DNA from 3 places in the Gordonia sp. NPDC062954 genome. Region 1 is predicted to be linked to each of the others. Evidence: riboswitches for the same ligand, from Rfam matches in the RefSeq annotation. Region 1 holds a riboswitch; each other region holds the start of a gene.
What was found. A riboswitch is a leader RNA that binds a small molecule or an ion and turns the genes downstream of it on or off. The one in region 1 is predicted to bind S-adenosylmethionine.
Positions count from the first base shown of each region.

Region 1 (9,553 bases):
TTCGGCTACCCGGCCGACTACGGCTACATCGACGGCACCCTCGGTGAGGACGGCGACCCGTTGGACGCGCTGGTGCTGCTACCCGAGTCCGTCTACCCCGGTGTCATCGTCAAGTCCCGTGTGGTCGGCATGTACACCATGACCGACGAGGCCGGCGGCGACGACAAGCTGCTGTGCGTGCCCGCCGACGACGTGCGCTGGGACCACATCCAGGACATCTCCGACGTCAGCGAGTACGAGCTCGGCCCGATCTCCCACTTCTTCGAGCACTACAAGGACCTCGAGCCGGGCAAGGAAGTTCAGCCGGGTGGTTGGGTAGGCAAGGCCGAGGCCGAGAAGGTCGCCCAGCAGGCCATCGACCGCCTCGCCGCGCATCCCGACCACGCCAACGAACCCTCCCGCGGCTAAGCAACCGCACCTGCGGCTGGCCACGACACCAGCACGGCGGTCGAGTGGGCACTGTTTTCCGTCGAGTGGGCGTCGCTTCCCACAGAACCGCACGTTCTGCCGGAAGTTCGACGCCCACTCGACACCAACACAGCGCCCACTCGACACGAAAAGCGTGCTGGGCACGGTGCGAGCGTGACTTACGTGGCTTTCTGTCCTATCGGCCGACCCGTCCGCAATGGCAGTTCCTTCCAGGTCACCGTCCCGATGATCGCGAATGCCGCCATGATCGACACGGCCAGGAACACGCTGTCCATCGAGTTCGCGAAGCCCTCCTTGATCGGGCGGGCGAGTTCCGGCGGTAGTTCCTGGATCACCGACGTGTCCGACATGACGTCCGACGACGCCGACGCCTGGCCGGGGTTCTGTGCCGCGGCAATGAGACCTTGCGCGAACTCACGGGTCTGCGGGTTGTCACTCTGCGCGGCCTGCGCCACCGCCGCCTGATACTCCGGCTGTGTGGCGGCCGAGCTCATCTCGTCGGCGATATTCGGCCCCATCAGGGAGAACAGCACCGAGAAGAACACCGCCACACCCATGGTGCCGCCGATCTGGCGGAAAAAGGTCGCGGTGCCCGTCGACAGGCCCATGTCCTTGGGCGGCAGGATGTTCTGCATCGCCAGCATGATCGGCTGCATCAGGTTGCCCAGGCCGAAGCCGATCAGCGCGGCGATGAGCATCACCAGATACAACGGGGTGTCCACGCCGACGAGGTGCATCAGGAATGCACCGACGGTGATGAGCACCGAACCGATGATCGGGAAGATCTTGTACCGCCCAGTGCGCGAGATCAGCTGACCGGACAGGATCGAACCGGTCATCAGGCCCAGCACCATCGGCAACATCTGCAGGCCGGCGACCATCGGACTCGATCCACGCAGCACCTGGTAGTACTGCGGCAACATCGAGATGCCGCCGAACATCGCGGCACCGACGATCACCGAGATCCCGATACCCTGCAAGAAGATCGGGTTCCGGAACACCCGTAGCGGGATCAGCGCCTCGTCGCCCATCCGGTTCTCGATCCAGATGAAGGCGGCGATGCCGACGACGCCCACCACGTAACACAGCCAGGCAGCTCCGGAGGTCCAGCCCCATTCGCGGCCCTGCTCGGCGACGATGAGCAGCGGCGCGACGGCGATGGCCAGGGCGGTGGCACCCCAATAGTCGGTACGGCCACCCTGTCCCTTCTGCTGGTCGTAGTTGAGGACCTTGTAGATCAGCACCAGCGCGGCAATCCCGATCGGCACGTTCACCAGGAAGACCCAGCGCCAGCCGGTGACGAACAGGATCGACGACTGTCCGGCGAAGAGACCACCGAGCACCGGACCCAGGACGCTGGAGGTACCGAACACCGCCAGGAAGTAGCCCTGGTACTTGGCACGCTCACGCGGCGGCACGATGTCACCGATGGTGGTCAATGCCAGCGTCATCAGGCCACCGGCGCCGAGGCCTTGGAAGGCACGGAAGGCCGCGAGTTCGTACATCGACGTCGCGATGCTGCACAGGAACGATCCGATCACGAAGATCGAGATGGCCACCATGAAGAACGGCTTGCGGCCGTACATGTCCGACAACTTGCCGTACAGCGGTGTGACGATGGTCGCCGTCACCAGGTAGGCGGTCGTCGCCCAGGCCTGCATGTCGTAACCGTTGAGGTCGTCGGCGATGGTCCGGATCGATGTCGACACGATCGTCTGGTCCAGCGCGGCCAGGAACATCGCGCTCATCAGGCCGGCCAGCACCGTCAGGATCTGACGGTGACTCAACCCGGCGCCGGCGACGTCGTCGTCGCGGGCCGTGGCTGTGGATTCTGTCATTTCTGTCCTTTCACAAGCGCTTCGAGCGAGCCGGATCCCGTCTTGGCGCACGGGGGTGCGATCACGGACTCCGCGGCGTCGACGAATCTGCCGAGCAACCCGACCAGGGCATGCAGTTCGTCGTCGCTCCAGTCCGACATCGCTTGGTCCATCGCTGCGCGACGCACCGTCCGCATCGCCTCGACCCGGCCACGACCCTCGTCGGTGATCACCAGCTGGGTGGCGCGACCGTCGTCGGGGTCTGCTTCCCGGCGCACGAGCCCGAGATCGACGAGTTGGGCCACATAGCGACTCACCGTCGACGGGTCGGCGTTGAGACTCTCGGCGAGTTCCCGTGACCGCATGGGCTGGCGGGCCAGGTGGAAGAGCGACTTGAAGGCGGCCGACTCGAACTCACCGTCCGGCGTCTTGAACGTGGTGTGCGCCGCACGGTCGCGGATGCGGACGTATCGGGCGAGAGTGTCGAACAGCTCGTCGAGAGCTCTCTGGCCGAGCATCACGCCTCCGTGTGGTCACGTTTCGGGGCCTTGCCCCCGCGAGTCCTTTACTTTCCCTTTGCGATTAGTTGCGTCCCGCAACTAGTTGCCGGACGCAAGTATGCGCGCGGATTCGTGGGAAGGCAAACCGTTACCTACGATCAGAAAACGTGACTCCTCAGCCGCCTCCCACATCGGGCAACCGTCCGCATTTCACCTCCATGCCCGATCTCGCCCTTCGCGATCTCGGGGGCGCGGTGGTCTGGACCAACGACGACCTGTTCGCCGAGGCGCAGAACCTCATCAAGACGCCGGCGGCGCAGTACCAGCCGGCCACGTTCGGTCACAAAGGCCAGGTCTACGACGGCTGGGAGACCCGGCGACGGCGGCAGAGCGGGGTCGACCAGGCGATCGTCCGACTCGGCGCGCCCGGCGTCATCTACGGCGTGGTGGTCGACACGTCGTGGTTCAAGGGCAACTATCCACCGCACATCTCGGTGGAGGCCGCCGCAGTGGAAGGCGTCGTCTCGGTCGATCAACTACTCAACGACGTCGAGTGGGTCACGATCGTCGACAAGTCCCCCGCCGAGGGTGACACCCGAAATCCGTTCAAGGTGGACGCCAAGAATCGCTTCACGCACGTGCGACTGACGATGCACCCCGACGGCGGCGTGGCCCGCTTCCGCGTGCACGGTCGCGGAGTGCCCAACCCGCACTTCTTCCGCTACGGCCACTTCGACCTCGCCGCACTGGAAAACGGCGGCCTGATCACCGCCTGCTCCAACATGTTCTACAGCTCCCCCAACAATCTGCTGATGCCCGGACGCGCCCGCAACATGGGCGAGGGCTGGGAGACCTCGCGGCGCCGCGACGACGGCAACGACTGGGTCCAGGTCCGGCTGGCCGGGCGCGGCCAGGTCAGCCTCGTCGAACTCGACACCAGCTACTTCCTCGGCAACGCTCCCGGCGCGGCGACGGTTCGGGGTCGCGACGGCGAGAACGGCGAGTGGTTCGAGGTCCTGCCCCGCACCGAGCTGCAGCCCGACACCCGCCATCGCTTCGTCATCGACCTCGATCGTCCGATGACCGAGGCGCGCATGGACATCTACCCCGACGGTGGGATGGCGCGGTTCAAGCTGTACGGCACATTGACCGACGATGCGGAGGCCGAGCTCATCGAGCAGTGGGAGCGTGGCGAGGCCTGAGCTTCGCGCGCATCTATCGCGCATCCGCGCATGTCGAGACGTGCGCGGATGCGCGCTCGGTGCGCGGATGTGTCAGGCCTGCAATCGGTGCAGCGCCTCCACCAAACGGTTGATGTCGTCTGCGCCGGTCCCCAGGCCGAAGCTCGCGCGCACCGCACCATCGGGAAAGCCGAGCCGTTGCAGCAGCGGATGTGCGCAGAACTTTCCGTCGCGCACGCCGATTCCCGCTGTGTCACTGAGATGTTCGGCGACTTCACGGGGCGCGTGACCGTCCACGACGAACCCGGCTATACCGACCCGGTCGGTCGAGTCGTCGAAGATCCGCAGCAGCTCGACGCCGGCGATCCCGGCCAGTCCGGCGTCGAAGCGACCCAACAGCTCCGCCTCATGCGTACCAATGGTCTCGAAGCCGATGCCGGCCAACGCCTCGCAGGCCGCCGCGATCGCGATGGCGCCCAGCACGTTCGGTGATCCCGCTTCGTGTCGAGCTGCGCCGCTGCGCCATTCGACACTCGCCGACGCTGCGTCGTCGAGGGTGACTGCCGCCGACGCACCGCCGCCGGCGAGGTACGGGTCGGCCGCGTCGAGCCAGTCCGCCCGGCCGATCAGCACCCCGGCGCCGAACGGCGCGTAAAGCTTGTGGCCGGAGAACACGAGGTAGTCGATACCGTGGCTGACCATCGACACCGGCCGGTGCGCGACGAGCTGGGCTGCATCGACCAGGATGCGGGCGCCGTGTCGGTGGGCCAGCGCGGCGAGCCGGCCGATCGGCAGCACTTCACCGGTCACATTGGACGCCGCGGTCACCGCCAGCAACGCAGCCGGCGCCGCCGCCAACTCCGCCTCCAGCGCAGCCAGGGTGTCCTCGATCGTCGACCGCGCCCGCACCACCCGCGCGCCCCCGGCGCGCTCGCGGGCCGTCCACGGCAACAGATTCGCGTGGTGCTCGATATCCAGGACGACGACATCGCCGCGAGTGGCCCGGGCGGCCAGATTGATCGCGTCGGTGGTGCCGCGGGTGAACACCACGGCGTCGTCGATCCGTCCGCGCACGAAGGCTCGTACCGACTCGCGGGCCGACTCGTACCTGACGGTGGTGACCTGCGAATGATGTCCGGCACCCCGATGGACGCTCGCGTACTGGCCGAGCGCGGCCTGCACGGCGCCGGCCACCGCGGCCAGCGCCGGCGCACTGGCCGCGTAGTCGAGGTTCACATAGCGCACCGACCCGCCTGAGCACAGTGGAACGTGCGCGGTGGCGCCGACGACCTCGGCCAGCGGCGGGATCGGGGTCGGCTGCGGGCACGCGGGCAGCGGCGCAGCCGCGAGTGACGTGATGAATGGGTCTGACAGCACAGTGGACATGAACGCTCCTAGGGAATCCGCACTTGCCGTGGCCACCTCGACCACAGCCGGGTCGTCACCCGGAGCACCCCACCGCGGAGGAGGGTTGCCGGCCAGCGAGCCGGGGCTTGTCACTGGCACTCATGACCCGCATCAACAGTCGCCCATCGGCCCCGGATGAGTCAATTTCCGATCATCGTGAGCGAAACCCGGCGAGCCGCGCCGGTACCGTGAGGTCATGTCCACTTCCGACGGCGACGACCGCGAGGTGTTCGTGCTGTCCCGACCCCACGGCACCGTCCGCGCCCGTGGTCGTCGGCGTGCGTTCACCGACACCGCCGCCGCCCGCGCAGCCCTCTCCACGGGTGACGTTCGGGCCATCACCGGGGCAATCCCTTTCGACCCAGCCGACAATGCGGCGCTCGTCGAACCAAAAGTCCTCGATGTGGACGCCGCACCGCTGACGCCGGTGCCGCCGACACCGCGCGAGGTTGTGTCCATGACGGCCCACCCCGATCCACGAACCCACCGCGACCGGGTGGTCGCAGCCATCAAACAGATCGCCGACGGCGTGGTCGACAAGGTGGTCCTCGCCCGCGCCGTCGACATCGTGATCGGGCAGCCGGTTGAGGTCACCGATCTGCTTGCCGCACTGGCGGGCGGCAATGTCGACCACAACGCCTTCGCCGTGGACGTAGGGGCCGTCATCGGCGACGATTCGTGGCTACTCGGCTCGAGCCCGGAAGTGTTGTTGCGCAAGACCGGTCGGGTCGTCACCTGCCGACCGTACGCAGGCTCGGCACGCCGATCCGCCGACCCTACCGCGGACCGTGCGGCCGCCGAGGCGCTCGCGTCGTCGTCGAAAGACCTTGCCGAGCACCGATTCGTCGTCGATTACCTCCGCGACCGGCTCGCCCCGTTGAGTTCGGATCTGGATGCACCGTCGACCCCCGAGGTCCGCTCCACGGGCGAGATCTGGCACCTGGCGACACCCATCCGCGCGACGCTGCGTGATCCGTCGGTCACCGCGCTGGATCTCGCGGCGCTGCTCAGTCCCACCCCCGCGGTCTGTGGCACACCGAGTGATGTTGCCGCCCAGTTGATCCGCGATGTCGAAGACCCACGCGGGCTCTACGGGGGCGCGGTCGGCTGGTGCGACGACGCCGGCGACGGCGAGTGGATGGTCACCATCCGATGCCTGCAGCTTGCCGCAGATCGCCACAGTCTGCGCACCTGGGCCGGCGGCGGGATCGTGGCCCAGTCCGACCCACAGGACGAACTCGACGAGACCACCGCCAAACTCGCGACCGTCCTCAACGCATTGGGTATAGCGCATGCCTGACGACTTCCTGATCGCCCACAACCCGGAGGAAGGTTCGTCGCTCCTCGATACGTCGCCCAGCGGTTGGGCTGACTCTCCGGTGATCGAGTAGGTCCGAGGCGCCAGCCGAGGGCCGTATCGAGATCAGCCCGCCGACTTCCTCACCCCAGCGCCCGATCGAGATCCGCGATCAGGTCGTCGACGCCCTCGAGCCCCACCGAAAGCCGCACCACCGAGTCGGTGACGCCGATGGCGGCTCGACCTTCCGGACCCATCGCGCGATGGGTGGTGGTGGCCGGGTGGGTGATGAGCGACTTCGAGTCGCCGAGATTGTTGGAGATGTCGACGATCTGCAGGCCGTTGAGCACCTCGAAGGCCCGCTTCTTGCCACCGACGCCGTCGCGGTCGGCGATCTCGAAGGTCACCACGGTGCCGCCGCCCGACATCTGCGCCTTGGCGAGTTCGTACTGCGGATGAGACTGCAGGAAGGGATATTTGACCCACGCCACCCGTGGATCGGCCTCAAGGAACTCGGCGATCCGCAACGCCGAGGACACCGAGGCGTCCAACCGCAACCGCATCGTCTCGAGGCCCTTGAGCATCGTCCACGCATTGAAAGGACTCAACGCCGGCCCGGTGTGGCGCATCAGGGTCTGCACCGGGCCGTCGATGTACTCCTGCTCGCCGAGAACCGCACCGCCCATCACGCGTCCCTGGCCGTCGATGTGTTTGGTCCCGGAGTAGACGATGACGTCGGCACCCATGTCGAGTCCGCGCTGCAGCAGCGGGGTGGCGAACACGTTGTCCAGCACCACCTTCGCACCCGCGGCGTGCGCCAGCTCGGTCACCTTGGCGACGTCGACGAGGGTCTGCATCGGGTTGGACGGGGTCTCGAAGAACACCGCCGTGGTGGGCGTCGACAGCGCATCGCGCCACTGGTCGAGGTCCTCGCCGTCGACGAACACCGTCTCCACACCCCAGCGGGGCAAGATCTCGTTACACACCACGAAGCACGAGCCGAACAGGCTGCGTGCGGCCACCAGGCGGTCACCGGCCTTCAGCAGCGCACCGAGCGCGACGAACATGGCGGCCATTCCGCTGGCTGTGGCGAAACACGCTTGCGCACCTTCGATCTGGCGCAGACGTTCCTGGAACATCTCGACTGTGGGGTTGCCGTAGCGGGAGTAGACGAAGCGCTCGTCCTCACCGGTGAACGCGCGTTCGGCGGCCTCCGCCGAGTCGTAGACGTAACCACTGGTCAGGTACAAGGCCTCGGAGGTCTCGTAGAAGCCGGACCGATCGAGGCCGGCCCGCACGGCCAGGGTGTCAGCCGAAACACCTTCGGGCAGTTGCTTGCTCACGACTGCCGCCAGGGGAGGTTCTGTGCCCGCCAGCCCGCGTTGCCGCGGTGGTCGTCGGAGTCCAGCCCACCTTCGAAGCCGTCGAGCACGTTGTAGGCCTTGTCGACCCCGTCTGCGGTCGCTGCCTCGGCCGCCCCGATGGACCGATGTCCGGACCGGCAGATGAAGATCACCTCGTCGTCATCGGCGATTCCCGCATCGCGCAACTGCGAGACGAACGCATCATTGTGGCGGCCGTCGGGGAAGGTGTTCCACTCGATGAACACCGTCTTCTTACCGATGACCTCGAGATCCGGCACACCCACAAACGCCCACTCGGCCCGGGTGCGGCAGTCCACCAGCACCGACTTGGGGTCGTTCTCCAGTTTCTTCCACGCCTCCAGGGGCGTGAGGTCACCCGCGTAGCTCACGACGTACACACCTTCCAGTCCCCGTCTTCTCGCACCACGACCACATCCGTGACCTGTTCTGAGTCCGGTGTCTCGTCGAAATGCCAATGTACCTGTGCGGTCGCCCGGTCACCGTTCACGGTGATGTCGGCGATCTCCGGGATCACGATCTGCCCGTTCTCCTCGAACGAGACCCGGTTCTGCTCGACGAAGGTGTCCTTGTCCGGGAAGGTGTCGGAGGCGAGTTCCGCAGCGCATGTGGCCTCCCGGTAACGGGTGTAATCCAACTCGTTGCGAGCGGTGTACGCATCGTTGACCGCATGCTGGATGTGCGCTTCGGTACTCATGCGGTCGTCGGCGGGACGGATCAGATACGAGATGCCAATGCCGATCGCGGCGATGGCCACCACACCCAGGGCCACCAGGAACGGCCACGCCGCCTTCCAGGTCGGCGCGGGCGTGGTCTGACCGTCGGAAGGTCCACCGGACTCCGAACGATCCTGATCACCCGCACGCTTGGCCATGGCGCGCAGTCTATCGACCGTCGTCAGACCCCCTGGCCGCGGCACCGGCCCGCCACAGGCGGTTAGGCTAGGGTACCCAACCCAATCGACGTGAGGGCTCCCATGAAGGCACATCGGTCACTCCCCCGCACGGTGCGGATCGCGATCACGTCACTCGTGGCCGTCGCGGCACTGTCGGTCGGGGCATGCAGCGCACCCGATGAAGACAACGCCGCATCGTCGTCGATGCCGGCCGCCGATCCCGGCGCCCTGCCCGTGACCATCGACCACGAGTACGGCGCCACGACCGTCACCGAGCAGCCTTCACGCGTCGCGGCGATGGGTGTGGGCGACGCCGATACCCTGTTGGCGCTGGGCATCACACCGACGACGATCGCGCCGTTCGCCGATCCGACCCAGCGCAGCACACCCTGGAACGCCGACCTACTCGGCGACGCGGAGCCGGTGATCCTGCCGCAGGCCGCCGCAGAGTTCGGCAGTCAGATCCCGCTGGCCCTGCAGACCGATCCGGAGCTGGTCACCGCCGTCGGCGCCGCGCCGACCCGGGAGCAATACGACATTCTGTCGAAGGCGGTACCCACCATCACCCGCCCCGCCGAGTACCCCGATTGGCAGGTGCCGTGGGACGTGCAGACGACCCAGATCGGTCGCGCCGTGGGACTACCC
Region 1 is NZ_JBITWL010000006.1:191,352-200,904, reverse strand. Features, by position in the region: gene ACIGKQ_RS08940 (inorganic diphosphatase) at 1-408, shown strand, start outside; gene ACIGKQ_RS08935 (MDR family MFS transporter) at 588-2,267, opposite strand; gene ACIGKQ_RS08930 (MarR family winged helix-turn-helix transcriptional regulator) at 2,264-2,764, opposite strand; gene alc (allantoicase) at 2,965-3,948, shown strand; gene ACIGKQ_RS08920 (aminotransferase class V-fold PLP-dependent enzyme) at 4,021-5,313, opposite strand; SAM riboswitch class IV at 5,328-5,441, opposite strand; gene ACIGKQ_RS08915 (isochorismate synthase MenF) at 5,531-6,634, shown strand; gene ACIGKQ_RS08910 (O-succinylhomoserine sulfhydrylase) at 6,775-7,974, opposite strand; gene ACIGKQ_RS08905 (rhodanese-like domain-containing protein) at 7,971-8,384, opposite strand; gene ACIGKQ_RS08900 (DUF4878 domain-containing protein) at 8,381-8,887, opposite strand; gene ACIGKQ_RS08895 (ABC transporter substrate-binding protein) at 8,990-9,553, shown strand, end outside.

Region 2 (9,553 bases), on a different contig from region 1:
GTGTCGAGGTACTCCGTCGTATCTTCGTCGTAACGGTCTCCCAGATCGTTGAGCACAAATCGGAGTATTGCGAATCCAAGGCGGACCCACTGCGCAGGATCACTCGCGGCGCCCCCGTTGGTCGGAGCGATACCGGTAAGCCGGTCATGCCCTTCCAAACCCAAGTCGCTCCACGTGTACGTCACGACCACGTTCTCGCCGTCGGGCCACGCCAGCACACCACTCGTCGGTGAACTCGACATGGGCGACAGGTCGTTGACCAGACTGATGTCCTCGTACCATTCCACCGTTCGGTCACCATCCCAGATGAAATCGATGTCGTACGCCTTAGGGTCGCCGCCCCAGGCATCCATCCACAAGGTGAGATTCACCGCGCCGGCCTCGACGGTATTCGGCAGCTGGTCTGCGGGATCTTCCTGCCACGGGTCCAGGTCGAGTTTCAAACCTGCATCGGTACGTTGGACTTGGTGGGACCCGATTCCTCGCCCTTCGAAGTCCACGGCCTGGTCCAGCGAAACCCCTTTCTGGATAAAGTCGACGATCTCGTCGGCGTCCATGTCTGTCTGCCCGAGCCACGCGGCGGCCGTATCGAGCGCTACACCAGCACGGACAAACACGACCGCGGCGCGGATCGGGATATTCGATGAGGTCCAGGCATGCGCCTCTGTCAGCGACAGGTCTGCTCCGAGAGACGTCGCGGTGTCCGCCGGCGGAAAACCGGAGTCAACCCATTCATGCACGGTGACGATGTCCACGTCGCTGTCCAATAGTTCGACAGCTTCGGTCACCGACAGTCCGGTGCCGAGCCATTCCTGTGCGGTGTTGGCGTCAAGCCCCCTGGCGTGAAATCTCACGGCCACGTCTGGCGAAACGTCTGCCCCCATCCAGTCGCTCCAGGCTGAGGCAGGGACTTCCGATGAACTCCAGTCGACGAGCGTCTGCCCACGAACACCGGCCCTCCGCATCTCGACTACATCCGAGATATCGACACCTGACTCGACCACTCCGATGAGACCCTCCGCGTTCCAATTCTCGATCAATTCCAGGACTTCGTCGAAGGTGACATCGTCTGATAAATAGCCGACAATGCGAGGTAGGGTCGACGGCTTGTGGCGAGCTGACCTCCACCGGTTCACGTGGTCGGGCGTGAGGCCTGCCTGCGACAACAACTTTGGCCATTGGCCGATATTCTGCGAAGGGACACCGGCCGATCGCCAAGCCATAAACTCATCCGGGTCGAGCCCCGCCAAGATGGCCTCCCTCAGCCTGTCGGGCGTGGGTCCGAAGCGGGCTAGCACACTAACCCACGGCCTCACATCGGCAGGTGTTTCAAACACTGCTCTGGCGATCGTTAGATGGGCATCTCCCAACCCCAATTTCAGCCATTCGTCGTCGACTCTCGCCGCGTCCGTCATCGGTTCGCTCCTTCACACCCTGCATGCTCTGCGACGACTGACACCCAGGGTGCACTACGGCACGGCACGTCCTCCGACAGCCCCTGATAGCGGCCAATGAGCGAAGTTCGGTCGTCCAACACATTCAAGCTCAGGTTCGTCACTGTGTGCAGCAGCGCCGACAACTGTGGCTCGTGCGCGGCCGGCCGGTGCGGGCGCAGTAGGTCACAAACGTGAGTAGGGCTCTGCCAGAAGATTGGCAGCGGCGCCGATGGTGAGTCGATGCAGTTCCACCAGGGCGTCCTCATCAAGCGTTCTGGAGATGTAGCCGCCGGCGAGCACGAACGCCGTCGCTAGAGCGCCCTGTTGGCACCAGTCGAACACCATGCGCTCCCGACAGGCGAGTACGTCGGCGGTGATGTCGTCCAGACCGCCCACAACGCAGTCTTCGTGGGGGTCCATCCCCGCGTTGTACAGGCACAGATCGATCGCGGTGGCATCGACCTGGGCCAGTGCCCCCTTGATGGTGGTCAGGTACTCGTCGGCGCTGTGCACCAGCGTCAGGGTCGAGTTGGCCTGCCCCGGGTAGCGGTCGAACGAGCTGACCGACACATCGACCTGCGTGATGCGCTCGTCACCTTTGATGAGCTGGGCGGTGCCGCCGCCACAGTGTGCGTCGAAGTCGAGGATCAGCACCGACCGCGCTGCGCCCTCGTGCAGCAGTCTCTTCGCCGCGACTACCAGGCCATTGAAAGTGCAGAATCCTGCGCCCTCGTCGTAACGCGCGTGGTGCAGTCCCGAGGACAGCGAGCCGGCCACGCCCTCATCCAGGGCGCTGCGTGCCGCTGCCACGACGCCGCCGTTGCACGACAGCACCATCTGCCACAACGCGGGGTCCCATGCGAATCCCTGCGACTCGGCAAGCCACTGCGGGTTGCCGGTCTGCACTGCTGCCACATACTCGGGGTCGTGGACGCGGGTGAGGTCGCGCACGGTCAGCGGCGTCGGAGCGGTGACCTCGACACCCTCAATCGGGTCGCTGGCCAGTGAGTCGGCGATCCAGCCGGACTTGCGGGTGGTGTCGAAGCCGTACCCGGCGGCGACGTAGTCAGGGTGGTAGTAGAGCTTCACAGAGATCGGTCTCCTTTCGGTCGGTCCTGGGTCAGCACGCTCGCGGGGTTGTGTGCCCACCGCGTTCGTGAGCGGGTAGTCGGCGGTTGTCAGATAACGCGAATCTCTTCGACTCGCAGCCTCCGGCGGGGAGGCGCTCTTGCCCGGCACCGGTCGGTGCGGGCCGCTTCGGCCATCCGGGCCACCCATGAACGTGGGGTTGGCGTGCCGCCCAGCCGGAGCGTCGGGGTCGGCGACTCATGAAGCGTCATCAATATAGCGAGGCGCACCGACATTCTTCTTGAGTCGCAGGCATCTCGAAGGCGCTGCAGCCACCGCACAGCGCCATCACTACGGCACCGTCAGCGAGCACTACCGTCTTGAATCCACCGCCAACCTCGGTGAGTCTGCCGGTCGGTCGCACACGCGAACAAGGACCAACGTCGGCCGTGCCAGGCAAAGATCGCCACCTGGCCGAATCGCCCTCCGATATCGCGGGCACGGGCGTCGGTGAGTCCGAATACCGCCCTGCTGGTCTCGTGATAATCATCATCGAGGCTCAGCCCAACGGCATGCATGAAATGAACACTCTCGGTGTCTAGTTCATGATCCAACACCGACAGGCGAGCAGCATTCTCGTCACTCGTGGGCACGGAGTCGGGCTGGACAGCTGTAATGACATGCAAAGGGCCAAGGGGTGGCAACACCTCGCCGCTCTCGGCTGGCCAAACCGTTCCACCCCCAGCGGGACTGTCGATGTGAACCTTGGTCCTGAGGTACTGCTTCCACAGATCGTCGTCTTCTGCATGGCGCACCAGCTCGCCTCGGTTTGGCCACACAAAGTCTGAGTGCGCGTGCTTCGATCGAGCCATTAGTTCCCCCGAGAGAGACGCCGAGATGTCTCGACGTCTTCGTCGTTGGCGGCAGGACGAGACTTCAGAATGCCATCGTACGACTCCGAACTACGCGCGAATCCGGTGCGACAGCCCTTCTGCAACGCGGTAAGTGGGTCACACATCCGGGAACCGGCACGCAAAGACGCTCGTGCTGCCCATACCGATGTCACCCCGTGCGCTCGCCCTCATCCGATTTGGTCAGGGTCGGGGGTGCCAATTGACGAGTAAGTCAGCAACATCGGACCGACATCGAGCATTCCCAGATACTCGTTGCCCTTCAGCACGTTCAGTGATCCATCCCAGGCATCCGGCAGTTCCTTAAAGTTGGCAACTGAGTTGTCGAAGCTGGAGGCCTGCTCCCACCACTGGGCGAAGCCATGATCGGGGGCGGGCCGGGCAGCAGCTGCTTCGGCCGCAGCCGCGCGCACGCGATCGCGCTCTGTTGTTTCATGATCAACAAATTTCCAAGGCTGGCCGATCGTTTCAGCGATCCATGCCGCTTCGGCGGCCAAATCGGTACCGGACTGCTGCGCGACCTCAATAACCCTATTGCGAAGCACCTGCGGCACTTCCTCGGCCGTAGCGGTTGGATTATTCCACTGCACAAGAACATTCGGGAGTGTACCGTCAACCAGCAGCTTGGTTCCGTCCTCCTGGTACCGCGCCAATTGAGGGCCGTCACTGACAGGGCCGAGGACGCAGTAGTAGGGCGCCGATGGGTGTCGGCGGTAGTACATCAGGTATTCGGCCCCGTCGGGCAGGGCACAAACCTCCATACTGGTGACCGTCGGACCCATCGGGTTGAACCAGATCGCCACACTGACGGTTTGACGACGCTCCATCCACAGCAGGCGACGGTCGGCGGGCTCGTCCTCGGTTTTTTGCCTGCCCGCAAGAGCCGGTCGAGCTTGTTCGGCGATCGACGCGATGACCCATTCCGCTCGTTGTGAAGAGTCGTTCAGCAGGCCGCCTTGCGGCTCCCACCGCAATGGAACCCGGGCGATTTCACCGAGGACATCGCTCAGCGTTGAGGTGAAGCCCCACAGATCTGCCGCCGACCTACCGTCGTAGGAGCCAAGCTGTTCTTGACAGCGAACCTCTGACATCGTGTTCCACTGCTGATAGACGAGATGACCGGCCTCATAGCTCCAGCCACCCAGGAGGTTCGTCTCGGAATCAACAAAGAGATGCCACGTCATCGCCGAGAGTTGTTCGGCAAGCGGGTCTGAGATCCTGTCAGCGCCCAACTTCAGGGAACTCTGCCAGCATTCCCCGGCGATGGGATGCCGTGCATAGCCTGCGTTCATGTGCACATCGCGGCCGTTGAACGTACCTATGGGCAGTCTCATCTGATTCCGGTCGCACCAGACCTGAGCCCGCGGCACGTCGACAATCTCGGCGATGGTCGAAGCTGCGTCCTCCACGGAGGGCAACTGGTACTTCGTAAGGTCCAGTATCCACTCTGGTCTGCCACGGATTGTCTCCAGCAGGTAATACGTCGCATCGAAACTCTGCCGCGGTGCACTCCGCCGAGGAGGGTGACCGTAGGCAGGTACGCCACCGACAACCGACGCGAGTCGCTCTGCGATGACATCCGACATCCACGCGCTCAATTTGGCCTTCTCGGACAGGCGCAGGATGAATGTGTCCCAATGCGGAGGAGCACAAATCGCGACAAGGGCGTGGATGGTGTGATCAACGGGGTTGTAGGCGAAACTCCAGCCGACGGCATGGCGATTCAGCGCAAGGCAGATGTGTGACGCCAGTGTGCCGCTGGACACGTGCTCGACGATAAGGGTGCGGACCCGCCACTTCACTCTGCCATCCGGTAGTACTTCGACCGACGTGGTCTGTGCCAGTCGAGCCTGCCAGTAGGTGGCTTCCGACCCGTTGACCTCGAGCCACTCATCGTCGGCCCAGAAGAACCCACGAAGATAGTTCGCCAGAAGTGTCTCCGCTGATACCGGGCTACTCATCTTTCACTCCCACTTTGCTTTTGATCTCCGCGGACGGAAGTTCGAACACATCGATGGCCCCGAGACCCCTCACGAACGGGTCCGCGCTGAAACCCGGAACGCACGTCGTGTTGGCTTCCTGCCGTGCGCGACCCGGCCAAAAGACCCCGTGAACCAGTCAGTGCGATGACATTCCCGCCGCCACATCGTAATTCACACAGGCTGGCATCCCGGACGAGGAGCTTGCATTCGCCGGAGACCACCGGGAAGTGCTCCAGCGGTGGACCCTCGTCATTGCCGGCTTCGTAGCGGGCAGTCACATTGAACGCGGTCGACGCCACCATTTCAGGCTCCCACCACTGACCTCGTCACCACCACAGCCGCCCCTACCCGGCAGAACACCAGTTCCAGCCGCGACGCACGTTCCCCCGTTGCCTGGCGCAGCAGTTCCGCATAGATCGACAGCTGAGCCCAGTACGCCTCGAGCGTCTCCTGCGAGACTCCGACGTCGGTCTTGTAGTCGACGATCACCAGCGATCCGTCGTCATCGCGGTAGATGAGGTCCGCAATGCCTTCAACGACGGTCTCGCCATCAGGGCTCAAGCCGGCGAGCTGCATCTCGCGCCAATGCTCGCGTTCCGCCGAACGTCGAACGGGAGCGGAACTCAGGGCCGACTTCGTGAGCGCAACGAAATGGTCGATATCCGCCAGGCCGGCAGCGGATGCCGCCAGTCGCGCGGTTGCATCAATCGTGTCGTCATCTGCACTGAAATCAACCTCCTCCAGGACCGCGTGCAGCGCAGTCCCCAAGTCGGTTCCGCTGTCGAGGCTGGGAGTACCCGCGGTGACGACGTCGGGCTGCGCCGAGGATGCGAGTAGACCACCGTCGCGGTAGAGCCCAAGCAGCTCGGTCGCGCCGACATCACCGGGGTGCGCGATCCGGGTCGCCGAGTAGGACGCTGGCAGCGCCGACACCTCAGCAATCCGAGCGGTCTCCTGGGACCATTCCTCCAACGTCTGCCGGTCTTGCGCGGCGATCGGTTCATCATCAACTGGAACCGGGTCACTAAGATCGGGAACGATATTGGATACCGCATCGAGGCCCGGAGCGAGGACTTGGCCCCACGACGCACGGTCACCCACATACCCCGACACCGCGAGGTGACTTTCCGCGCGAGTACATGCGACGTACAGGAGCCGAATCTTTTCGGCTTCGGTGTGCTGCTTCTCGACTTCGTTGACGTCGGCATAGCCGTGCGATTTCACCGTCGCGGATACAGACACATATGGCCGATTGTCGGAACCCCACACCAAAGCTTCTGATACCGAACGGAAACCGGTGCTCATTCCGGCCAGCACCACCATCGGGAACTGCAGGCCTTTGGCTGCGTGAATTGTCATGATGCGTACGGCGTTCACGCCGATCTCCGGGAGCACGGTCTCGGCCACACGTGCGTTCTCATCCGCCTGGGTCGCTGCCCAGTCGAGGTAGTCGCGTAGTGACCCGCCATCCGCGCCGTACCAGGCTCGTGCCTGATCGATAACGAACCGCAGTCGTCGCCACACATCCCGGTGGCGCGGTGAATCCATCGATACCTCGAACACACGACGTTCTCGGGCGAGTCGCGCCAGGAGCCCGCCGGGATTGAGGTCGCCCAAATCGAAGGACAGTTCACGCAGATACGCAAAGGCATCCGCAACCGGAGACTCGCCTTGGCCGTCCGGTGGATCGACGTGGAAGTTCCAGTGACCACCCGCTGTGCGCCAACGAAGGAGATCATCATCGCCGCACCCGAAGAGTGGACTGCGCAACGCTGCTACGAGCGCGGCTTCATCGGCCGTGTTGGCCAGTGCCCGGCATGTGACGAGCAGATCGTGCACCTCCTGCGTGGAATACACGAGGCTCGATGCCTCGGACCGAAACTCGATACGAGCCTCGTCAAGCGCCTTCTCCAGCGCTGGCAGGACGGTCCGCGACGGGATCAGGATGCAGATGTCCTTCCACAGCAACGGCTCGTGAGCAAATCCATCGTCCCGCGGAGACTCCTTGCACCATTCCGCATTCACGGCGGCGTCGACGGTCTTCGCGACATCGCGGGCCTCGCGAGCGCGGATCACCTCCGCCTTTCCGAGTGACTGCTCATCGGCAACAGGTTCGTCGTTGTCGGGGAAGACGAACGGCGTCGGCCCCCACACCGCATCCCATTGCGGCCGGCCAGGCGCGGGCGCGAGTGGGGTGTAGTCAGGCTGGATGTGGTGCTCACCTACGACAAGTGCACCAAAGACCACATTGATCCAATCGATGACCGGGCGAGTGGACCGGAAGTTGGTGGTCAACTGAACGATGTCGTCGTCAGGTGTGTTGTCGCGCGCGGACATGAAGGCGGCGATGTCGGCGCGGCGGAAGCGATAGATCGACTGTTTCGGGTCACCGACGGTGAACAACCTGCCCGGGCTATCGGCGCCCGCGACGATGCGCTCAGCGATCTCGAGCTGAAGAGGATCGGTATCCTGGAACTCGTCCAGCAAGATGCGCTGGTATCGCGCATGAGCGCTGGCGGCGACGCCAGGCTCACGCAGGACGTTCCGCGCGTGCACGAGCAGGTCGTGAAACTCCAACTGCCCACTGCGTTGCCGGATAACCGCCTCGTCGAGGATAAGTCGCGAAAGGTGGTGGATGACCACCCGCACGGCACCATCCACATACGCGCCGCGAACCTCGGGTCCGATTTCCTCGCGCAGCGCCTTCATCGCCGCACTGACCATCTTCTTCTGTGGCACACCCCCGCGCCAAGCTGCACCCTTACCGGCGGTGCCCGGTCCAGGACACTTCGAGATCATCGGTATCCATGCGGTGGTATTTCGTTCGGCGTCCAGCGAATCGCGCCACTCCCGCAGATCCTTGTCAATTCTGATTGCCAGCGCGTCGGTGAGGTCAAGGCAGTCCTCAAGGCCAGCGATGATCTTGTCGGCTTCCCGCAAGATGCGGTCGATGTCCGCGGGTGCGATGCCCTGGGGGTTGTCGTCGAGTGTTAGCCGGTCCCAGTTTCGGTCCAATGCGTCAGCGAGCGTGCGGAATTGGTCGAGCGAAGCACCGGCGGCGAGGATGATGTCCATCGCGTCGATGACGACGCCCGGCGCATCGGTGAACAACAAGGTCCGCATACGACGCCAACGTTGCTCAAAGGACAGTTGCGAACCCATGGCGTCGACGACAGTGATCCGCGGCGGTACCCCCGCCTCGAGCGGATGCTCACTGACGATGCGAGCGGCGAATGCATGCAGGGTGCCAATTGAGGCGGTGTCGATCTGGTCGAGCGCTTCGCGGGCACGGTGGCCTTCATGTTTTGCGAGTTCGACGCGAATACGTTCACGCAGTTCTGCGGCGGCCTTCTCGGTGAACGTAATGGCAGCGATCGCATCGAGCGCGATGCCATCGTTCAGCACGAGTTGACAGATTCGGCGGACGAGGGAGTGAGTCTTTCCGCTGCCGGCACCGGCTTCGACGAAGAGTGTATCTGCGGTACCTGTGGTAATTCGATCTCGGGCCGCAGCGTCGGCAAGTTCCGAGGTGGTCATTGTGCACCGTACTTCTGCGTGTAGTCGTCGAGTTCATCGACGTTCTCGAGGCTGGCCCAGGCCCGTCGAAGGCTGGTTCTGCCAATCAAGTCGATGAGAGGGTCGTCGAAGAAGGATTCCGGTGTCTTGGGCGGGAAATGGCCAGCCATGATCTCGTGGTGGATGAGTCGGAGATCCGCGCGGAAGATCTCGACGACAGGGTCGGTGATGTCGTACCCGACTTCACCGAACTTTCCAGCGGAGGAGGTGAACCAGTACCGGGCACTTACTTGATCGCCGAGCGTGCGCGCGAAAAGACCATACGTGGGGAGCTGAACACGCTTGCCACTGTCGGTTGGGTTTGCCTCGGTGATGTCGTTGTACTTCTTGGCTTGTCCACTCTTGTAGTCCGTGACACGGATTCGTCCGTCGCGGTGTTGGTCGATGCGGTCGACGCTGCCGGAAAGGAACACGTGGGCATCCCCGAGATCGAACGAAATTGCGCTGTCGTTTTTGAACTCGTCCTCGACGGCTACGGGGAGCCATCCTGCCGCGCGGTCGACGGTGTCGTGGTCATACCAGGTACTAATGTCACGGACGAGCGCCCCGCGGTCTTTCGCCCACAGCTGCGCGAGCCAGC
Region 2 is NZ_JBITWL010000048.1:2,623-12,175, reverse strand. Features, by position in the region: gene ACIGKQ_RS24725 (hypothetical protein) at 1-1,415, opposite strand, end outside; gene ACIGKQ_RS24720 (hypothetical protein) at 1,620-2,525, opposite strand; SAM riboswitch class IV at 2,656-2,770, opposite strand; gene ACIGKQ_RS24715 (DUF3293 domain-containing protein) at 2,867-3,376, opposite strand; gene ACIGKQ_RS24710 (hypothetical protein) at 3,586-5,376, opposite strand; gene ACIGKQ_RS24705 (UvrD-helicase domain-containing protein) at 5,701-8,934, opposite strand; gene ACIGKQ_RS24700 (PD-(D/E)XK nuclease family protein) at 8,931-9,553, opposite strand, start outside.
Region 2: it holds a riboswitch for S-adenosylmethionine, as region 1 does, so the genes downstream of both, ACIGKQ_RS24720 (hypothetical protein) here and ACIGKQ_RS08920 (aminotransferase class V-fold PLP-dependent enzyme) in region 1, are expected to answer to the same signal.

Region 3 (9,553 bases), on a different contig from region 1:
GATTCCGTACTTCGTCGTGTTGCTCGGTCTGCTCGCCGCAGCGGTGCTCGTGTTGTTCGACCGCTGGCGTCGCGGCGCTTTCGTCTTCGGGTCGGTCTTGCTGCTCGGTGCCGTGTTACGTGCCTTCATTCCAACCTCAAGAGTGGGATTGTTGCAGGTCAGAAGTAAATTCTTTGACGTCGCCGTGATGGCGTCGGTGGGCTCGCTGATCTTGTGGCTGGCGACGTCCATCGATCCGTTGGGCACAGATTGATTACAATAGAGATCAACATGTGACCTGACGGCCCCCGACCGGGGACAACACAGCTGGAGAAAACGCATCACTTCGACGATCACCACCGATGACTCGACCACCGCCGACACCTACACGTCGATGGGTGTGTCCGCAGGCGAGGGCATGATCCATTTCGTCCTGCTCACCCGCGACGACGTGGGTCGCAACGTGGTCGACACCCGGGTCATCGACATCGATCGAAGCGACGGCCTCGACATGGCGGGTCGCGTGAACGCCGGCATCGACCTCATGCTCACCGCTGCCCGGGACGCCGGTCGGCGTGTCGGACCCATCGGCGTTGCAGCGCGCACCGCCAAGCAGCGGCGCGATCTGGCCTCGCGGGGCAGCGGTCCGCGTCGTCAGATCCATCTCGTCGACGAGGGCGACGCTGTGGTGGCCTATCTGTCGGCAAGCGGGCGAATCGACCGCTACGCGTCGGTCGTGGTGGCCGATTGCGGTGATACGGGGATGTCGCTCTACACCGTGGATCCGTCCTCGCAACGCATCTCGGCGCCGATGCGCTCGCGTGCGCTGGCCGGCCGTGACGTGGACCGGGCGCTCGTGGCCGAGCTGACCGCTGAAGACACCCACCGCGACAGTCACCTGGCGCGCGGCCGTCGCAGCGCACTCCTCGCGGCCTGCCGCGCCGCCAAAGAAGAGGTCACTCCGCACGGTGACGATTCGGTCGTGCTGGCCGAAGGCCGCGGTCATCCTCGCCTCACCAGCGCCGTGATGGAGCGGGCTCTCGCTCCGATGGTCGCCGAGGCCCGTGCGGTGATCACGCGCTATCTGTCCGAGAGTGCGGTGCGTGACGCCCGCCCGGAAGCCGTCGTGCTGGTCGGTGGCATCGCGAATCTGCCGGCCGTGCGTGCCATGCTCGACACGGCCCGCGTCGAGGTGGTGGTGCCCGACGCCCCGGAACTCGCGGCATCGGTCGGCGCGGCGATTGCGGCCCGGGCACAAACCTCGGCGGCAACCTCGCGATTGGCGTTCATCGGTGGGCGGCGCAACCGGGAATGGCTCTCGGCCACTCCGCTGGCGGTGGTGGGGGCGATCCTCGCGGCTGCGACGATGACGATCTATGCGGTGAGTTCATCGTTGGCGGGTCACAACGCCCCGGCGCCGTCACCGATACCGCCGGTCGCCACATCCATCGAGTCGGAGACGTCCACGACGACCGCCCAGACGTCGAGCACCACCACCGCCGCCGCACCGGCGCCGCGGACCCCGCAGCTCCAACCTGAACCGATGGTGCCGACGACGCAGCAGCCGCAACCGCGGTGGGACGAATCACCGGGATGGGCGACCACGGAACTGCCGCCGACCGCAGAGTCGGGCCCCGCCACGTCGACACCGACACGCACGCTGCTGCCGTATCCGCTGCCGTCGTTGCCGTGGCCGCCGGGCACCCGCCCCACCCCGACCCTGCCGGAGTTCATCCCACCGGGACTGCTGCCGCAGTCGTCCACGCAGGCGCCACCCGCGGCACCGGTGACGCCGACCACGACGACGCCGGCGCCGCGGCGCGCGGCTCCGGAGGATGCGGCGCCGGTGTCCACCACACCGACCACGACAACGCCGACCCCGGTCCGGTAGCGCCGATCAGGCCGACGGCCGTCGGGTCGGGTCGGGTCTCAGGCTCGGGCGATCTCGGCGGTGCGCTTGAGAAGGTCGCTGATCGCGTCGAATTCGGTCAGGAAACCGTCGTGACCGTTGTCGGAGTGCAGTACCTGCAGTCCGCCGACGCAGTTGCCGAGTTGCTCGGCGAGTTCTTCCTGCAGCCGTATCGGATACAGGCGGTCCGACGCGATCCCACCGACGATCACCGGAACCTGGCAGGCACCCAGGACGTCCTCGACGCGGCCCCGGTTGCGGCCGACGTCGTGATGGTTGAGCACCTCGCTGAGTACGACGTAGCTGCCGGCGTCGAAGCGTTGGGTCAGCTTGTCCGCCTGATGCTGCAGGTAACTGTCGGCGGAGTAGCGACCACCGTGCAGGGGTTGTTCGTCGGCCTGGGGATGGTTGGCGAAGCGACGATCGAGTTCCACCTCACCCCGATAGGTGAGATGGGCGATCCGCCGGGCCACACCCAGTCCGGCGGTGGGAGCACGGCCCGTGCGGTGATAATCGCCGTTCTGCCATGCGGGATCAGCCTGGATCGCGGCGATCTGAGTGGTCTGGGTGCCGATCTGATCGGCAGTCGCCCGGGCCCCGACCGCGAGCACCAGTGCGCTGCGCACCATCTCCGGATATTCGATGGCCCACTCGAGCGCCCGCGCGCCGCCCATCGACCCGCCGACCACCGAGCCGATTCCGGTGATCCCCAGGTGATCCATCAGGATTCGTTCGGCGCGAACCTGATCGAGCACCGTGATCTGCGGAAAGCGAGAGCCCCACGGCCGCCCGTCCGGGGCCGGCGATGCAGGTCCGGTGGAGCCGCGACATCCGCCGAGCACGTTGGCCGAGATGACACACCATTCGTCGGTGTCGATGGCGAGTCCGGGGCCGATCAGCCCGTCCCACCATCCAGCGGTCGGGTGCTCGTCGTCGGCGGGGCCGGTGACGTGTGAGTCACCGGTCAGCGCGTGCAGGGTGAGGATGACGTTGTCGCGGGTGGGCGACAATGTCCCCCAGCGCTGGAAGGCCAGGGTGACATCGTCGAGCCGTTGGCCGTTGTCGAGAGATACCGCACCGATGCGGACGCTGGACATCGCCCCGTCCGGCATCTGCTCCCAGTCGGGGCGATCAGCGGGCTGGGTTTGCGGTTCGATACTCACCGACACAATTCACTCACTCTTCGTCACACTCGATTGTCGACGCATTGGCCTGTTGTCACATGAATGCTCTTGTCCCACACATCACTTGGCAGCAGCAAACCCCAGTTCCAGGTCGGTGATGATGTCGTCGATGCCCTCGATACCCACTGCCAGCCGCACCAGACCGGGGGTGACGCCGGCGTCGATCTGCTCCTGCGGGGCCAGTTGGCTGTGGGTGGTGGAGGCGGGGTGGATCACCAGTGATCGCACATCACCGATGTTGGCCACGTGACTGTGCAACGTCAGTGCGTCCACGAACTTCTTGCCCGCATCCACGCCGCCGATGATCTCGAAACTGACGATGGCGCCCTGCCCCTTCGGCAGTAGCTTCTGGGCGCGGTCGTACCAGGGCGACGACGGTAGGCCCGCGTAGGCCACCGACTCCACCTGAGCGTGACCCTCCAGGAACTCGGCCACGCGACGTGCGTTGCTCACGTGGCGTTCGATGCGCAGACTCAGCGTCTCCAGTCCCTGCGCCAACAGGAAGGCATTGAACGGAGAAATCGCCGCGCCGGTGTCGCGCAGCCACTGAACTCTGGCCTTCAGGGCAAACGCCGGGGCACCGAGGTCGGCGAACACCGCACCGTGATAGCTGGGGTCCGGTGTGGTGAAGCCCGGGAAGAGATCGACGCCGTCGCGTTGTACCCGCCAGTCGAAGGTGCCGCCGTCCACGATGGCACCGCCGATCGCGGTGCCGTGGCCGCCTATGTATTTGGTGGCCGAGTGCACCACGATGTCCGCGCCGTGGGCGAGCGGGTTCAGCAGATACGGCGTCGCGACCGTGTTGTCGACGATCAGCGGCAGGCTGTTACGGTGCGCCACCTCGGCGATGCCCTCGATGTCGAGGATCTCGTTGTTCGGATTGGAGATGGTCTCACCGAACACCGCCCGGGTGTTGTCCTTGATGGCCGCCTGCCAGGAGTCCAGGTCCTCGGGATCATCGACGAAGGACACCTCGATGCCGAGCTTGGGCAACGTGTAGTGGAACAGGTTGAATGTGCCGCCGTAGAGCCGTGGGCTGGAGACCACGTGGCCACCGGTCTCGACGATGTTCAGGATGGAATACGTCTCGGCGGCCTGACCCGACGCGAGCAGGAGCGCGGCGACGCCACCTTCGAGCGCGGCGATTCGCTGTTCCACCGCATCCTGGGTGGGGTTCATGATCCGGGTGTAGATGTTGCCCGGTTCGGCGAGCCCGAAGAGATCAGCGGCGTGTTGGGTGTCGTTGAAGACGTACGACGTCGTCTGGTAAACGGGCAGTGCCCGTGCATTGGTAGTGGGATCCGCCGTCTGTCCGGCGTGGATCTGTTTGGTCTCGAAGCTCCAGTTCGACGTGGGATCGACGACGTCGGAGCCAGTGGAGTCAGACATGACCATGTCCTACTTTCTGCGGTCGGCAGGGTGCAACGACCCTGGTGGGGTCCGACCTTCGGACCCGCGCTTGCCTCGGAGTGCATCTGCATTCCTCAACCCGGTCATCACCCGGAGCACCCCACCGCGGTTGGAGGGTTGCCGATCAGCAAGCCGGGGCTTGACGCTGATGCTCATGACCTGGCGTCAAGGATATAGCACGCCCCTGCGCGGCTGAGAACCGTGTTGTTCGCGGTGATCGGAACACGCCTGGATCGGCAGGTCACAAACTGAGAACAACTGTCGTCCGAAAGGATGAACTTCGGCCGTAATGCGACTGAAACCCCAGGTGAGAGTCGTTAGTCTAACGAACGATGATGCGGTCTTTGAGATCGCGGATCTAGGCTGTCGCCAGCCCAGGCCCTGCGACGAGAAGAGATCTGATGCCTGCTCGGTGCCGTTCGGCACACCGGATGACGGTCGTGCTCGTTGCCATAGCGAGTGCTCTCGCGGTGGCTGCCGCGTACTGCCTTCCGGCCGGCGTGGCCCGGGCGGATTCGGACGACGACTACGACTGTGGTGCGGGCGCCGTGATCATCGTCGGCGGGACGAATGACCCGGACGCGGCGAACATGATCGGCGTCAAGCAACGCTTCAGCGGCACCGGAATCGATGACACGCCCGGGACCGCCGACGACGACCCGCGCTACGCGGACGCTCCCTACAAAGTGATCAACGCCGACTATCCGACGACCCTGTGGCCGCTCGGCGCTGCGGGCTACGACGACAGCGTCGCGCAGGGCAACGCCGCGACGAAGCAGGCGATCGCGCGCTACCAGTATCACTGTGACACGCCGGTGGTGGTCGCCGGCTACTCGCAGGGTGCGCGGGTGGCCGGCGACGTCCTCTCCGACATCGGCAACGACCGCGACGACAAGGTCGTACTGCTCGACGAGCACGGGAACCCGGAGCTCGACGACGAGGGCGAACCGATCGTCGTCGACATCAGTACCGACGACCTGTCCGGCGAGCTCTACGCCGATCCCCGGCGGGTGGGGGACAAGACCGGCCGTGGCATCGAACTCTCACTGATCGGCGTGATCCCCGGACTCACCATGAGCGGCGCCCGAGAGGGCTATGGCAACCGGGGTTTCGGTGAGCTCGAGGACTCCGTGGTTTCGGTCTGCGTCCAGGGCGACCCCATCTGCGACCTGCCCGACCCGCTATACGACCCCATCGGGACCGTCGACGGCCTGGTCGGCTATTTCACCAAGCACGGTCTGTACAACTGGCAGATGTATCGCGATCCCACCGAACCGGTATGGAACACGGGACGCGTGGTCGATTGCGGAGCCGACCAGACCGACTGCATCGCCGAGGCGGACTCGGCCATCATCGGCGTCATCCGCGATGGTGCCGAGACGATCGGGCTCGACGGTACGAGGATCCGCGATGTCCTCGCCGATCGGTGGACCGTCGATCTGCCCTATGGAATCGAGCTGTCCAACCTGCAGCCGGTGGTCCGCGTCGTCCAGGACGTCCTGCCGCCGCTGCCGAACGTCGGCTACGGCGGCTATCTTCCCGATCTGTTGGTGTTCGAGAAGATCCTCAATGGAGTGGTCGAACGGGCACCCGACGATGTCAAGGAGGGCGTCGCCGCCCTGGCCGCCAGCGCCAAGAGCATCGTGCTGATCCCCGCCAACTTCGTGAAGTACTGGGCCGGCGAGATCATCGGACCGCTGCCGACCCGCAGCACGGTCGTGGGTCCGCACGTCACGGAAGAGAGCGCCGACGATGCGCCCCGACAGGTCACCTTCTTGCGTGCGATGTCGCAGGTGACGGACATCGAGTCCGAGGCGGTGGGCCCCGAACGCTCGACGCCCTCGGAGTCCGGGGCCGTTACGTCGGCAGTGGCACCTGACTCGGGGCCTGAATCGTCACCGAGCGCTACGCCACCGAACGCTACGCCACCGAGCTGGCCGACGACGGCCGACAGCTCGACGACCACCTCGGTCCGCCCCACGCCGACGAGTCCGTCCACGACGGCCGACACCTCGCCCCCGTCTCCGACGACACCGCCCGCCTCCTCGTCGGGCACGGCTTCCTCGACGGCCGAGGTGCCGGCACCGATCGAGACGGACACGTCCGACCCGAACACCCCGACCGAGGAGAACACCGATCCAGACGACGGCGAGGGCGACAGCAGAACCGAGCCCGGCCCCGCGACGGGCGTGACCGGCACCGGATCGGGCTCCGGCTCGCCGAAGGTGGGTACGTCAGACGGCGACAGTCCGGAGGATGGCGAGTAGCCGCGCACCCGTGTGAACGAACTCACGCCCGGCTCGGGGAATCACGTCCGGGGAGGCCGTGGTTGGTGACGGAGTGTCTTCAGCCCCTGCCGATTCCGCAGCCCTGACCGTCGCCGACCGCGCGCCGGTTCCCCCGTCGGTGCGGCGGTGGGCCATCATCGCGCTGGCACTGGGCGGCTTCGGGATCGGTACCACCGAGTTCGTGGCGATGGGATTGTTGCCCAACATCGCCGGCACCCTGGGGATCAGTGAGCCCACCGCCGGTCACGTCATCTCGGCGTATGCCCTCGGGGTGGTGGTCGGAGCCCCGTTGATCGCTGCGCTCACTGCCCGCGTCCCGCGCCGGACCTTGCTCATCGGTCTCATGGTCGCGTTCACCGTCGGCAACCTCGTCACGGTGCTGGCACCGAGTTACGGCCTGTTGATGGCCGCGCGCTTTGTCGCCGGTCTGCCGCACGGCGCCTACTTCGGGGTGGCGGCTCTGGTCGCCGCGCACCTGGCCGGCCCGCGTGATCGTGCCAAGGCAGTGGGCAAGGTGATGCTCGGGTTGTCGGTGGCCAATGTCGCGGGTGTGCCGATGGCCACCTGGCTCGGTGAATCGCTGGGTTGGCGTTCGGCGTTCGCACTGGTGGTGGTCATCGGTCTGGCGACGATCGTGGCGCTGATGCGCAGCCTTCCGCCGCTGGCCGACATGCGGGTGACCAATCCCATGACCGAATTGGGCGCACTGGCCCGGCCGCAGGTGTGGTTCACCCTGCTGATCGGCGTGGTCGGGTTCGGCGGCATGTTCGCCTACTACACGTACTTGAACTCGGCGCTGACCACGGTGGCGGGTGTGCCGGTGTCGCTCGTACCGGTGGCGATGATGCTGTTCGGACTCGGCATGGTCAGCGGCAACATCGTCGGCGGCATTCTCGCCGACCGCAGCGTCCCGTTCGGCATCCTCGCCGGCCTCATCGCCACCTCGGTGTCCCTGGCGCTGTTCGCTTTGACCCTGCAGAACGCCTGGGCGGCAATGATCCTGAGCTACGCCATCGGTCTGTCGGGGGCATCGACGATCCCCGCACTACAGACCCGGCTGATGGACGTGGCCGACGACGCGCAGACGTTGGCGGCGGCGCTGAATCACTCCGCACTCAACATCGCCAATGCGACAGGCGCCTGGCTGGGCGGCCTCGTCATCGCCGCGGGGCACGGATACCGGGCGCCGTCGATGATGGGTGCGGGGCTGGCGGTCGCGGGGATCGCGGTGTTGGGCTTGGCGCTGTTCACCGGGCGACGCCGCGGGCCCCGACCTCAGTCGATGGTCGGGGGTGTGGCGACCGTCTTGGACAGGTAGAGCTGTTCGCCGATGCGGTCCATCAGCTCGAGCTGGGTCTCGAGATAGTCGATGTGGTGTTCTTCGTCGGCAAGGATGTCCTCGAGGATCTTCGCGCTGGTGATGTCGCCCTTCGAGCGACACATCGTGGCGCCCGGGCGGAGCCGTTCGACGACCTCCATCTCGATGGCCAGGTCGGACTCGAACTGCTCGCGCAGCGTCTGACCGATGCGCAGGGGAAGGATCTTCTGATAATTCGGCAGCGCCTCGAGGAACAGGATGCGATCGGTGAGGATCTCCGCGTGCTGCATCTCCTCGATGGACTCGGCGCGGGTTTTGCTCGCGATCTCGGTGAGGCCCCAGTTGGCCTGCATCTTGGAATGCAGGAAATACTGGTTGATGGCGGTCAGCTCGCTGGTGAGCTGTTCGTTGAGCAGTGCGATCACTTCGTCGTCGCCGCGCATGACCGTTCCTCCGTTCACAGTGGTGAAATGAACGTAGCACGCCGAAAAGCCCCACGTTCGGCATCTGAACGTGAGGTTGTGGATTCGGCCGTCACACGACGGTGATCATGCTGCGGTGGTCGCGGTGGCGGTCCTTTCGGAGACGATCTGTGCGAGTCGCTCGAGGCATGTGCCGCAACCTTCACCGGCGCCGCATCGTTCGCCGATGGCGTCCACGGACATGGCGCCCGCTGAGCAGTGCTCGTGGACTTCGTCCTCGGTCACTGCGCGGCATATGCAAACGAACATCGGTTTCACCTCGAATCGGATCAGTTAGGCAAGGATTACATAAAGCGCTACCCATGGCAAGGGTTGCCTTACCTTTGGTACGGACGCACCAATTTCGCCGGTACCCTCGTGGCCGTGTCACTTGCCATCACCACTGTCAACGTCAACGGAATCCGCGCGGCCGTGAAACACCGTTCGGAACGCAACCGCGGCCTGCATGCCTGGCTGGCCGGCACCGAGTCGGACATCGTGCTGATGCAGGAGATCCGAGCCGATGCCGAGCAGGCCCACGAGGCGTTGGCGCCGGCGCTTGCCGACGGTTGGCAACTGGAGATGAGCGACTCGGTCGTCAAGGGGCACGCCGGTGTGGGCATTCTCAGCCGCCTGCCGATCGAGGCGGTTCGCGTCGGCTTCGGTGATACCGAGTTCGATCCCACCGGCCGATACCTCGAGGCCGATCTCGACGGGCCGTTGGGTCCGATGACCGTCGCCAGTGTGTATCTGCCGAAGGGTGCGGCGGCGACGTCGGAACCCAAGGATGTGCAGAAGTACGACGAGAAGGTCCGATTTCTCGATGGCTTCGGTCGACACCTCGACCGGTTGGCGCGTCGGCAGCGCCATGTGGTGATCGGCGGTGACTGGAACATCGCGCACTCCGAGGCCGACATCAAGAACTGGAAAGGCAATCGCAAGAGTCCGGGCTTTCTGCCCCACGAGCGTTCCTGGGTCGGCGATCGGCTGGGTGCGGGATGGTC
Region 3 is NZ_JBITWL010000014.1:7,200-16,752, reverse strand. Features, by position in the region: gene ACIGKQ_RS14455 (DUF3017 domain-containing protein) at 1-253, shown strand, start outside; gene ACIGKQ_RS14450 (Hsp70 family protein) at 374-1,870, shown strand; gene ACIGKQ_RS14445 (homoserine O-acetyltransferase) at 1,909-3,057, opposite strand; gene ACIGKQ_RS14440 (bifunctional o-acetylhomoserine/o-acetylserine sulfhydrylase) at 3,133-4,461, opposite strand; SAM riboswitch class IV at 4,523-4,642, opposite strand; gene ACIGKQ_RS14435 (cutinase family protein) at 4,884-6,749, shown strand; gene ACIGKQ_RS14430 (MFS transporter) at 6,853-8,088, shown strand; gene bfr (bacterioferritin) at 8,046-8,531, opposite strand; gene ACIGKQ_RS14420 (bacterioferritin-associated ferredoxin) at 8,637-8,819, opposite strand; gene ACIGKQ_RS14415 (exodeoxyribonuclease III) at 8,934-9,553, shown strand, end outside.
Region 3: it holds a riboswitch for S-adenosylmethionine, as region 1 does, so the genes downstream of both, ACIGKQ_RS14440 (bifunctional o-acetylhomoserine/o-acetylserine sulfhydrylase) here and ACIGKQ_RS08920 (aminotransferase class V-fold PLP-dependent enzyme) in region 1, are expected to answer to the same signal.